3 regions of the Brevibacillus sp. MS2.2 genome follow, and region 1 is predicted to be linked to each of the others. Evidence: riboswitches for the same ligand, from Rfam matches in the RefSeq annotation. Region 1 holds a riboswitch; each other region holds the start of a gene.
What was found. A riboswitch is a leader RNA that binds a small molecule or an ion and turns the genes downstream of it on or off. The one in region 1 is predicted to bind cobalamin.

Region 1 (4,205 bases):
ACGTTGGGCAATCCAGAGCTGGTGAGAAATCGTTACCAACACAAAAATAAACCGATACATGATCATTAATAAGTCAGTCACAATGACAGGCATACGGAGCCAGCGAAGCACCTGCAAGATTTCGGCAAACGGCACGGTAAACAAAATGAAGGCAAAGCAAGATAAGCTCGCCATGGTACGCCAAAATAAGATCCAAACTTTACTGAAGGAAGACATCGGCACATAGAGAACATACGAACCCAGTTCCCATACTGCCGCGACCTGGACCTGTACTTCTCCTGCCCTCGCTCCTTCTACCAATAGGGCAGGGAGCCCCGCCATGAAAAACGAGAGCGACACGATCATAAAGGCACAGTAGATACGGACAGGAATACGGGCATACACTACTACCCATACCGTCATCCAGACAACGACCGCCATCTGCATCCATACATGTCCCACCAGGACGAGCAGTAACAATGCACTCGCCAGCAATAGCTTATGTGCTGGAGGCAGACGTTTCAGCCTGTTTTGATAAGAAAGAGAATCAAGTTGGAGCCCGTTCATTTTTTCCGCTTATCCAACCGACCTTTGTACAAACCCACTGCGTAGCCAACCACTCCCGCTCCCAACGCCGCCTGCACCGCAAACAATAGACTCTCCGTCTCTCCTCCTGGCGGTTCTATCAGCGGCTGGAACCACGGTTCGTAGTTCGGGGCAATTTCCTTGATCGCTTCCTCCGCCACGCCGTCTGCGCCGCCAAATTCCGAATCCTGCACCAGCAACAACGGGACAATCGCCAGTACGATTACCCCCAAGAGCAATAGCCAGTTCCATCCTTTTTTCACAGCGATTCCTCCCGTTTGAGCAAACGAAGCTGTGTAAGCTCTTTTGCGTTGTAAGATAACAACCAGTTCCAAACAAGAACGGTCAACAGCCCTTCACTGATTGCGAGCGGCACTTGCGTGAATGCAAAAATTCCTGCAAATTTGGCAAACGAGGCCAACACTCCACCAGATTCAGCCGGGAATGCGAGCGCCAGTTGAATGGAAGTCACCACATACGTAGCGAGGTCAGCCAAAGCAGCCGCCGCAAAAACAGCCAGACGCTGGCTTCCGCCCACTTTCATGATCATTCGATAGATTCCGTATGCCACCAGTGGTCCTACTACCGCCATGGATACAGCATTTGCTCCTAGCGTAGTCAAGCCTCCATGTGCCAAAAGCAAGGCTTGAAACAAGAGCACCATACTCCCTAACACAGACATCGCAAAAGGTCCAAACATAATGGCGCCAAGGCCTGTTCCAGTCGGGTGAGAGCTGCTGCCTGTAACCGAAGGGATTTTCAGTGCAGATAAAACAAACGCAAACGCTCCAGCAACGCCAATAAGGAGCTTCATTTCAGGATGTTCTTTTACAATCTTGTTAATCGAGCGAATCCCAAGTATAAAAAACGGCAAGAAGACAGCCCACCAAAATAAGGCCCAGGATAATGGCAAATACCCTTCCATGATGTGCATCGCATGTCCTGTCTCTGGTTCATTGAGCAAAAAATACAGGACAAACCCCGCGATCATCAGACCAGTAGATACCAGACGAGATCGATTCATGTTCCTTCCCCCTTCACTGACTTTCGTTCTATTCCTACAAACAAAAAAATCCCATCCATCACTGGACGAGATTGTGCACACAAAACAACAGACTGACTATACAGCCTCATTGCCCGTATTCACCGCTCCTTTCCGCGAAGGTTCTGTGGGTGTGGCTTATAGGTAGGTCTCCTGGCTTCCAGATCCATGCGCTCTTTGTCCTTCCCCATACGAAAATGAGTGGTTTCCTTCTCAAAGAGAGCTCCCTGGTTACAGTGGCGGGACCGCTCGGGACTTTCACCCGATTCCCTGTTACCCTTTATGCTTCACATAAAGGCACCTAACGCCGACAATATACAATTGACAGATAATTCATGTTTGTCCCACATCATTATACCGGATCACTACATAAATCGGAAGAATATAAGTGAAAACGCATAAGTCGATGACCCACTACAAACGGAGCCATCGACCTATGCGTACTTGTTCTCTCTATTCTTTTGCGTCTACACCAATTACTTCACTAATATGTTTAAAACCATCCCGCTGCATGAGCTTGAGCAGCTTTTTGTTGATTTGCTTAGCAATACCTGGGCCCTGATAAATCATCCCTGTATACACCTGAATGAGACTGGCTCCTGCTCGGATTTTCGCGTAGGCATCTTCGCCGTTATAAATGCCCCCGACACCGATGATTGGTACCTTGTCTCCTACTTCTTGATAAATCTCCTTCACCCAAGCAGTGGAACGCTCCGTAAGAGGTCTTCCGCTCAAGCCGCCCGCTTCCTCGGCAAATCGATGTCCGGAAACTGCCTCACGTGACAAGGTCGTATTGGTTGCGATAATTCCGGAAATGCCTTCTTCCACAGCAGCGTGAACAACATCGCGCATGTGCTCATCCGACATGTCTGGTGCTACTTTCAGCAATATCGGTTTTTTCTTGATGGAACGTGCTTCCATTTCAGATGCCTTTTCCCTTACTGCACGCACCAAATGACGCAAGCTCTCTGTTTCCTGCAAGTCACGCAGATTCGGGGTATTCGGAGAGCTGATGTTAATGACGAAGTAGTGACCGTATGCATAGAGCATGTCCATACATTTGCTATAGTCGATGGCCGCCTCTTCATTCGGCGTTACTTTGTTTTTTCCGATGTTAATCCCAATCGGAACATCTGAGTATGCGTAATCGACCAAATGCTGGGAAGCCAAATACGCACCGTGATTGTTGAAGCCCATCCGGTTAATGACAGCTTGATGTTCCGGCAAGCGGAACAAACGCGGCTTCGGATTGCCTGGCTGCCCCTGCGGCGTCAACGTCCCGATTTCCACAAACCCAAAACCAAGAGCACCTAACGCATGATAGACTTCTGCATTTTTATCAAAACCGGCTGCAAGTCCGACTGGATTCGGAAACGTCATTCCCCACAGCTTATTCTCCAATCGCTGGTCTTTTACCTGATAGATCATCTTCAGGATGCTTTTGCCTGGAGCAGAATCCTCCACCAGCCTTAAGGCACCAATTGTCTTTTCATGAATCTCTTCCGCATCTTGCTGGAACAGATATTTTCTTATGAGCTGATACATCGGCTGCACTCCTTACTCCGTTTCTACCTTTTTACCTCATAGTAGAATACCATACTTTTTCGGACGGATGTAACCTTTATACGTGATACATATTTCCAAGCAAGCAGGCAAATCCTAACAGCACCACCACGCACAGGGGGATAAGTCTTTCATGAAAGTGGACGGAAAAATCGGGATTGGTCAAGCCATTATGGTGATGATGCTGACGATCGGCATTACGAACCACGTAACCGTCATCCCCCTCTTATTGAGTAAAGCCGGAAGAGATGCTTGGTTGAGCGTGTTACTTGCTGGTATCCCTTTTTCCTTCTGGGCGTATTTGCTGTTTGTGGTTAATCGAAGTTTGGATCAACAATCTTTGTATGAATGGATTTCACAACGGTCAGGAAAAATCGTCAGCAATCTCTTGCTCGTTCCAATCATGATCTGCCTGTACCTCATGGCGCTGACGAATCTGATCGATACGCAAACTTGGACAACCGTAAACTACTTGCCTCGTACACCCGAGTGGGTGACCGCTTTAGCCTTGGTCGGGCTATGTGTACTCGCTTCTATTGGAGGTATGACCTCCGTTGGAATCACAGCAGGCGTCTTGCTCCCCGTAGTCGTGTTGCTCGGATTTTTCGTCGCTTTTGGCAATATTCCCAAAAAGGATTATAGTTTTTTGCTCCCGCTTTTCCAAAACGGTTTTCGTCCGCTGCTACATGGGATGCTTTACGTTGGCGGCGGTTTCACCGAGCTGTTTCTGCTCCTTTTGCTCCAGCATCACGTACGAAAGCCGTTTCGACTCGTACACTTTTTTGTCATGCTCGGTATCACACTGCTGTTGACACTCAGCCCACTGACAGGAGCAATTGCAGAATTTGGACCTGTGGAGTCCGCTCGTCAACGTTTTCCTGCATTTGAACAATGGCGGCTACTCACAATCGGAAAAGACATCGAGAACATGGAGTTTTTCTCGATTTTTCAGTGGCTTTCTGGTGCTTTTATTCGAATAACGCTTTGCCTGATTCTTTTAGGAGATTTGATCACGATACGAACTCGAAAGCAACGC
Region 2 (4,205 bases), on a different contig from region 1:
CTCGACCCGCGGATGAAGAGCTAGTTAAATTGTAAAAAGACAGAAGGAGCTGGAGTTGCCCGTCCTTCTGTCTTTTTCTTTATCCTTAACCTTTTTCCATGAAGGTGCGGCACAACTGATTGAAAACAGGAGCAGCTTTCGTGATGACTTGATGCTTCACGTTAGGGATCATCTCGAGTTTTACTTTTGGTAATTTCATGGTAAGCATTTGCGCATAATGGTGTATCCGTTGATCTTGTTTGCCATAGGCAAGTAAAATCGGAAGCTGGATGTTGCCCAGACGCTCCGTACACTGATAACGATGTCCCGCAGCGTAAAGGTACTTTAAGCTGTTGGGATCTGTTTTGGAGGCGTGGGCCGTCCATTTCTCCCGCATTTCTGGGTCATCGACATGGGAGGAAGCAATTGAACGGGCAAGAAGAGGAACGCCGTGAAGCATCGACAACGCCTGGGCCATCCAAAATCGTCCATGCAAATACAGGTCATTCACTTCGGAAAAACCACTCGCGAGTATTCCGCCTTGTACATGATCAGGATAGCGAAGACAGTATTCAAGGGCGATAGAAGCACCTTGGGAGTACCCCAAAATAAAGGGACGTTCAATGCCGAGTGACCCGACAAGTTTATGGAGCCGTTCTGTCAGCTCCCCAATGGAAAAGGGCTTCTCCATCGGTGAACTGTCGCCATGGCCGGGCAGATCAGGGACAATGAGCTGATATGTATCTGCGAGTGTTTGCTGATAAACAAAATTGATGGAGCCGATGCATGGTGCATGAATACACAATAGCGGCTGGCCTTTCCCTGATATGTGAAAAGCAAACTGCTTGCCATCCTGATGGACGAGTATTTGTTCCATTTTCGTTTTCACCCCACCCTTAGGTTGTCCGATACGAAGTAGATTTTTCAATTGAAGTCTTCTTTTTTTGATGGGGAAGTGGTATTCTCGCAATAGAATAATTGGTGAAAGCAGGGTGAAGAAGTTGTTTCAAGAGCGCATTTCGAAGCTCCACACGTTTTTGACAGAGCAAGAGCTGAACGCGGTGTTGATTACCTCTCCCAAGCACGTCTACTATTTGACCGGATTTTTTACAGACCCGCATGAACGTTTTATGGGTCTCGTTATTCCTGCGGAGGGAAAACCTTCTTTAATAGTACCTGCTCTTGATCGTGAGGCAGCGGCAGAGGCTTCGTTCGTTCAAGATATCCATACACATACGGATATCCAAAACCCGTATGAAATCCTCAAGCAAGTGTTGCCAGCGAATTTGACGAAGCTGGGTATTGAGAAAAGTCATATGACTGTCGAGCGCTATGAAGCACTTGGACAGGTTGTTCTGGCGTCGAGCTATGTGGATGTGGAAGAGCCACTGCGTGAAATGCGTTTGATCAAATCGGTGGATGAAGTGGAGCGTTTGAAGCACGCTGTTCAGTTGGTCGAGGAGTCCTTGCGGGAGACCCTGAAAAAAGTCAAGACAGGCATGACCGAGACAGAAATCGTAGCTGAGCTGGAATTCCAGATGAAGCGCTTGGGTGCCGAAGGTCCGTCCTTTACGTCCATGGTATTGGCAGGGGAGAAGTCGGCACTGCCACACGGGAAACCAGGAACGCGCCAGGTGCAAGAAGGCGACTTGCTTTTGTTTGATATCGGGGTAGCAGCCAACGGATATGTATCCGATATTACCCGTACCTTTGCTGTAGGCGAGATCAGTGCTCAGCTTCAAGAAATTTACGAGACAGTATTGACTGCCAACGAAGCGGCCATTGCTGAGATTCGTCCGGGTGTGACTTTTGCGCATTTGGATAAAACCGCTCGCGATGTCATCACCGCAAAAGGCTACGGAGAATACTTCATGCACCGTCTTGGGCATGGACTTGGGATGGATGTACATGAATATCCATCTGTTCACAGCCAGAACCAAGAAGTGCTTCGTCCAGGAATGGTCTTTACGATCGAGCCAGGCATCTATCTGCCAGGTGTAGGCGGAGTGCGGATTGAAGACGATGTATTGGTTACGGAAACGGGCGTTGAAATTCTCACGCAGTTCCCGAAAAAACTGACTACTATTAATGAATGAATAAATCGTAAAAATTGAATACGTATCGAATGGTGCTAGATGGCATATGCCGTCAGCTTAAAAGGGAAGTCCGGTGAGAAACCGGCGCGGTCCCGCCACTGTAACGAGGAGCAACTAGCGAATAGCCACTGTTTTTTGCGAGACAAAAAATGGGAAGGTAGCTGGGGGTGTTGATTCGTAAGCCAGGAGACCTGCCATGCGAGCATATACAATCGACCCACGAGGATGGGGCAGATGTGGAAGCAGTCTATGAACGGGCGCCTTTGCGCCTGCTTATCGCTATATCTACGTTTGTCATGCACCTCCCGATTGAAATGGGGGGTGCTTTTTTTGTGGAGGATTTGGTTCAACCCATCATATATATACAGAAAAGGGGATGACAGATGTTTAAGGCATACAAAACACATGCAGTAATGAAAGGACTAGCTTTCGGTATCATGACAGCTGCCATGCTTTTGGTTTCGGCATGCGGCTCCTCTACGACAACACAGGCTCCAGCCAAAACAGAACAAACGGCTACTCCAGCAGCAGAGGGCAAGCCAGTAACACTAACCAATAATGGCATCGAAATGACCTATCCAACAGCACCTGAGCGTGCCGTGACATTGAACCAACACGTCACCGAAATCATGCTGGCACTGGGCCTGGCTGATAAAATGGTCGGAACCGCTTACCTAGACGATGAAATCCTTCCAGAGCTCAAAGCAGATTACGACAAGATTCCGGTACTGTCTGATAAGTATCCAACGAAAGAAGTGCTGCTGGCAGCCAACCCAGACTTCGTGTACGCTGGATGGAAAAGCGGATTCGGCGAAAAGGGCGTAGGATCGATGCAGGACTTGGAAAAGGTCGGCATCAAATCGTATCTGCAAGCATCATCTAGCATGCCTGGCCCGACTATCGACGATGTGTTTGCAGACATTACGAATATTGGACGCATTTTCCATGTGGAAGACAAAGCCAATGATTTGATCAATAAAATGAAGAGTGAAATGGACCAAACGCTTAGTAAAATTGGCAAGGTGGACGAGCCACTTAACGTGTTCGTGTACGACAACGGGGAAGATAAACCATTCACAGCAGCAAACAACTACATGACGTCCTTAATCAAAACTGCTGGCGGTAAGAACATTTTTGATGACATTCAAAAGGGTTGGGCAGAGGTCAGTTGGGAACAAGTAGTGAGTCGCAATCCAGACGTGATTATTATCGTTGACTACGGTGATAGAACCGTCGAGCAAAAACGTAATTTCCTTTTGACCAAAAAAGAACTGGCGGATATCCCGGCAATTAAAAATCAACGACTAATGGTATTGCCATTGTCTGCGGCTTCTGAAGGCGTTCGAGCACCGATTGCGCTGAAAATTTTGGCGGAAGGACTCTACCCGGATAAATTTAAATAGAGTACGACCCTTTTAAGGGAGGGAATAGCACTGCAACAGATCAAGTTACCTTATATCATCATTACTCTACTGGTCGGACTCTTCCTCTCCATTACGTTTGCAGTTACCTTGGGTTCAGTGGAGATTAAGCCGACAACGGTATGGAAAATCGCCTTATCAAAAATTCCGATGTTGAACCAATGGATTGAGGTGGATTGGTCCAAAGGGGAGCAAACGATTATTTGGGATATACGCTTTCCACGTGTTCTCTTGGGGGCGATCGTCGGCGCAGGTCTGTCTGTCGTGGGAGTAGCCATCCAGTCGTTGGTTCGCAACTCCCTGGCTGACCCGTATGTATTAGGCGTATCTTCAGGTGCTTCGGTTGGCGCTACCTCGGTGATTATATTCGGAGCATTCAGCATGTACGGGCAGTATGCACTATCCTTTGGCGCTTTTACAGGCTCCCTTGTGTCAATCATTCTCATTTTTACGCTATCCCGTATTGGAGGACAAAACTCGACGGTACGCCTGCTCATGGCTGGAATTGCGATATCTGCAATCTTGTCGGCCATTACCAGTCTCCTTGTTTTTTCAGCACCGAATGAGCATGGAATTGGGACAGTCCTGTTTTGGTTAAGTGGTAGTCTGGCTGGGGGGAAATGGGAGTACCTGACGATCCCGACATTGATTGTCGTCATCTGCCTCATCGTCTTAATGGCCCAATACCGCTCGCTCAATGCGATGCTAA
Region 3 (4,205 bases), on a different contig from region 1:
CAGAAGCGGGAAATCATTTACGAGCTCATCCCACCGAGGTGTATCTGGGAGAATAACCGTTCCTTTGCCGAATAGGCGCATGATGAGAGGGGGGCCTTCAAATGCACAGAACATGATCGTAATCCTGCCATTTTCCTGTAGATGTGCACTGGTTTCGTTTCCACTTCCAGTCAGGTCTAAATAGGCGACCTCATTAGGGGATATTATGCGAAAAGAATCGTATCCTTTCGGTGAAAGATTCACGTGACCATCTTTGTCCATAGGAGCAGAGGCAACAAAGAACATCCGTTGCTTCTTGATAAACTTCTCATGCTCAGGTCGTAACTCAGAAAAAAGCTGACCCATTTTGCACCCCTCCAGATAATGGAATTGTTTTTGCTGCCCTCATCATACGATAAAAATATGAAGATTTTGTGTTGTTTATCTCCAATGCGTCCAAAATAGATGGTAAAGTGTAAATATTCCTACAACAAAATGGCATCTCGAGACTTTTTGAAAAGGAGGAGTATTTACATGCAATCATCACAGCCAATCGACTTAGGGGAACGCATCCATTTAATAGACGGTTTCGATATGGGCTGGGCGGAACGTACGGGGACGTATGTGATCGCGGAAGAGGAGCTTACATTGGTAGAAACAGGGCCAAGCCCCTCTGTCCCATACATCAAGGCTGGTCTCGCCAAGCTCGGTTATACGCCGGAACAAGTAAAATACATCATCGTGACGCACATTCACCTGGATCATGCAGGAGGAGTAGGACTGTTTCTGAAGGATTGTCCGAATGCAAAGGTCGTTGTCCACCCGAAAGGTGCACGTCATCTCATAGATCCGAGCCGACTGATCGCAGGCGCGAGAGCCGTGTATCATGATGATTTTGATCGATTGTTTGATCCGATTGAGGCAGTTTTCGAGGAGCGGATTTTGATTCGCGGGGACGGAGATACACTCAAGATCGGACGGAATTGCACATTGGAGTTTCTGGATTCCCCAGGTCACGCCAATCATCACTTCAGCATCTACGATCCCGTAAGCCGCGGCATGTTCACAGGTGATACCGCAGGTGTACTCTATCCACAGCTTAAAAAGGATGGTATTCACCTCGTGCTGCCATCTACTTCGCCGAATCAGTTTGACCCGGATGCCATGTTAGCGTCTTTAAGCCGTTTTGAAGCGAGCAAGTTGAGTCGGATTTACTTTGGTCATTTTGGGATGTCAGAGCAGGTAGACGACGTGTACCGCCAAATTCGTGAGTGGCTCCCCATATTTGTGGCGGAAGGAGAATCAACGCTTGCTGCTGGTCAAACTTATGACGAGCTGTCTCGTAAGTTAGTTGAACGAGTCTCGGATCATCTACAGTCACAAGGCATTAATGAGGACCACGAAGTTTTCGAGGTACTCAAGCTCGATTTGCAAGTATGCTCCATGGGCATTCTGGATTATTTGCACAAACGAGGGTAATAGCCTGCCAAAAGCTTTACATTTGCCTGAACCTTTTGTTCAGGCATTTTTCATTTTTAGCAGGCAAGAAAGTACTGCCTTATGTGTTTGTCATTCTTTTTTCATCCAAGGAATGCTATGATGTAGGATGAGTCATGAACTGTGACAATTTCAAACGTAACAGCAAATAGGTGCCTCGTCTTTCTAACAAAAAGATCGGGTGAAAAGGGAAGTCGGTGAAAATCCGACGCGGTCCCGCCACTGTAAATCGGCTCGTTCCTCAGCCGTAAGCCAGGAGACCTGCCTGTTTGTTTTCGTGCCTGTTGCCTTCGCGGAAAGGATCGGCCTATTTCAGGAAGCAGACCATCCTGTCTGTTTGCCCAAAGGTGCCGACCCTTTTGATTTCCGAATGGAAGCAAGGGTCGCTTTTTTATTGGAAATAACAGTCGATTTGACATGCAGAAAGGAAGTTCTACATATGAAACGTTCATTGCGATTCATGATCCCCCTGCTAGTTGCGGCGAGCCTTGCAGGTTGTGCGGGTAACGATAACAGCCAGCCAGCACCAGGAGGACAAACAAGCGCACCGCAGCCAGCACCGCAAGAGAATGCGGCCGAGCAGTCTGCAAAACAAACAACGTATCCATTGACAGTCACGGATGCGGCAGGAAAAGAAGTAACCTTTGCAAAAGCTCCTGAGCGAATTGTCTCAACATCACCTGCCGAGACTGAGATTTTGTTCGCACTAGGCTTGGAAGATCGGATCGTAGCTGTCTCAGACTATGATGATTATCCAGATGCGGCGAAGGCAAAGCCAAAAGTTGGCGGGGTCGTCAAACCAAACGAAGAAGCAATTCTCGCTCAAACGCCGGATATGATCGTTGGTGGAATTTCGATGGAGAAGCCAGTGGCTGACAAGCTCAAATCTCTCGGGATGCCAGTCTATATTAGCCATCCGACAAAGATGGATGATATCCTTAACAATGTTTTGACGATGGGAGTTATCACGAATACACAGGAACAAGCCGAAAAAGTCGTCGCGCAAATGAAGAAAGACATCGCGTACGTTCAAGAAGCAGTGAAAAATGTAAAACCGGAAGAGAAGAAAAAGGTATACCTGGAATTTTCCCCGGGCTGGACAGTCGGAAAAGGCGAATTCATGGACGAACTCATCACGCTGGCTGGAGCGACAAACATTGCTTCCGACACCGAAGGATGGAATCCGATCAGTGAAGAAAAGATTTTGCAAAACGACCCGGACGTCATTTTGTATGCGAGCGGAATTACCGATGAAAAGTCTGGCGTCAAGCTGGAGGATCTGATCGCGAATCGCAATGGCTGGGATAAAATGAAGGCGATCCGTGAAAAACAAATCTTTGGCATGGACCAAAATATTTTGTCCCGTCCTGGTCCACGTATTACACAAGGGTTGATCGAAGTAGCCAAGACGATTTACCCTGACCTGGTGAAATAAAATGAAGAAACGATTGTTCATATGGGGAGGAGTAAGCTGTTTCGTTCTTCTGGCATCAATAGTTATCAGCATCTCGATGGGGGCGGCCCAACTCCCCATTTCGCAAGTATGGCTCATCCTGCTTCATCAAATCCCGGGCTTGTCTGAGTGGATCAGCGTAACGTGGCCAGAGTCTTCTGAGCAAATTGTCATGAAGGTTCGTTTTCCACGCGTTGTATTGGCTGTCTTGATTGGGGCCTGCTTGTCACTTGCAGGAGCGGGCTTTCAGGGCGTTTTGCGCAATCCGCTCGCTGATCCGTTTACGATGGGCGTGGCATCCGGTTCTGCTGTCGGAGCAGCCTTCTTGATCCTTTTTGGTTTGCAAATCAGCTTTTTGGGTGCATGGAGCACGCCTGTCGTCGCTTTTCTTACAGGACTGCTCAGTTTATGGATCGTACTTGGACTCGCGAAAACGCAAGGAAAGCTGCAAACCGAGACCTTGATTTTGTCTGGTGTCGTGGTGCAGGCTTTTCTCGGCTCGCTCGTTTCCTTTATGGTGTCGCTATCTGACCAGACGGTGAATGAGATCGTGTTCTGGCTTATGGGCAGCCTGTCATTTCGCGGCTGGGCCTTTACATCTGTCTTGATTCCGTACTTGGTCATAGGTGGAATGGTGCTTGTGAGCTATGCGCGTTCCTTGAACCTATTTGCGTTAGGGGAGCGGCAGGCAGCGCATCTCGGCGTCCATGTGGATCGAACGAAGCTCGTGGTTCTGGTCGTCTCGACTTTCCTGACCGCAGCGGCAGTTTCTATCGCGGGAATTATCGGATTCGTTGGCCTGGTGGTACCGCATCTCGTCCGATTGCTGGTTGGTCCTGACCATCGTATTTTACTGCCCATGGCTGCGATCTTCGGTGGTATTTACGTATTGTGGGCCGACACGCTTGCCAGAATGCTGTTGAGTCCAACGGAAATCCCGCTCGGCGTCGTGACAGCATTTTTGGGAGCACCGTTTTTCGCCTATTTATTGAAGCAAAATAAACGCTTTAGGAAGAGGTAACGTAAGCGATGATCAATGTGCGTAACTTGCAAAAATCGTATCAGGATACGCCAGTTTTGCACGGCATCGATTTTTGCGTGGACAAGGGAGAATTTTTTGGCATCATCGGGCCCAATGGAAGCGGTAAATCCACTCTGCTAAAAATCATTTCAGGTGTCATTAAGCCAGATGCAGGAGACATATTGCTTCAAGAGAAAAAGCTTCATTCCTATCCACGCAAAGAGCTTGCCAAAATACTGGCTGTTTTGGAGCAAG

Region 2: another riboswitch for cobalamin. It lies ahead of HP568_RS07610 (ABC transporter substrate-binding protein); the one in region 1 lies ahead of HP568_RS11875 (energy-coupling factor ABC transporter permease).
Region 3: another riboswitch for cobalamin. It lies ahead of HP568_RS09585 (ABC transporter substrate-binding protein); the one in region 1 lies ahead of HP568_RS11875 (energy-coupling factor ABC transporter permease).

The regions. Positions count from the first base shown of each region.
Region 1 covers NZ_JABSUZ010000010.1:105,704-109,908, forward strand. Annotated here, with positions in the region: gene cbiQ (cobalt ECF transporter T component CbiQ) at 1-546, opposite strand, end outside; gene HP568_RS11870 (energy-coupling factor ABC transporter substrate-binding protein) at 543-827, opposite strand; gene HP568_RS11875 (energy-coupling factor ABC transporter permease) at 824-1,588, opposite strand; cobalamin riboswitch at 1,733-1,926, opposite strand; gene HP568_RS11880 (quinone-dependent dihydroorotate dehydrogenase) at 2,060-3,151, opposite strand; gene HP568_RS11885 (GerAB/ArcD/ProY family transporter) at 3,303-4,205, shown strand, end outside.
Region 2 covers NZ_JABSUZ010000006.1:142,759-146,963, forward strand. Annotated here, with positions in the region: gene HP568_RS07595 (ABC transporter permease) at 1-24, shown strand, start outside; gene HP568_RS07600 (alpha/beta fold hydrolase) at 86-856, opposite strand; gene HP568_RS07605 (M24 family metallopeptidase) at 981-2,075, shown strand; cobalamin riboswitch at 2,089-2,288, shown strand; gene HP568_RS07610 (ABC transporter substrate-binding protein) at 2,459-3,478, shown strand; gene HP568_RS07615 (FecCD family ABC transporter permease) at 3,503-4,205, shown strand, end outside.
Region 3 covers NZ_JABSUZ010000008.1:87,849-92,053, reverse strand. Annotated here, with positions in the region: gene HP568_RS09595 (pyridoxamine 5'-phosphate oxidase family protein) at 1-345, opposite strand, end outside; gene HP568_RS09590 (MBL fold metallo-hydrolase) at 514-1,458, shown strand; cobalamin riboswitch at 1,610-1,759, shown strand; gene HP568_RS09585 (ABC transporter substrate-binding protein) at 1,916-2,911, shown strand; gene HP568_RS09580 (FecCD family ABC transporter permease) at 2,913-3,950, shown strand; gene HP568_RS09575 (heme ABC transporter ATP-binding protein) at 3,959-4,205, shown strand, end outside.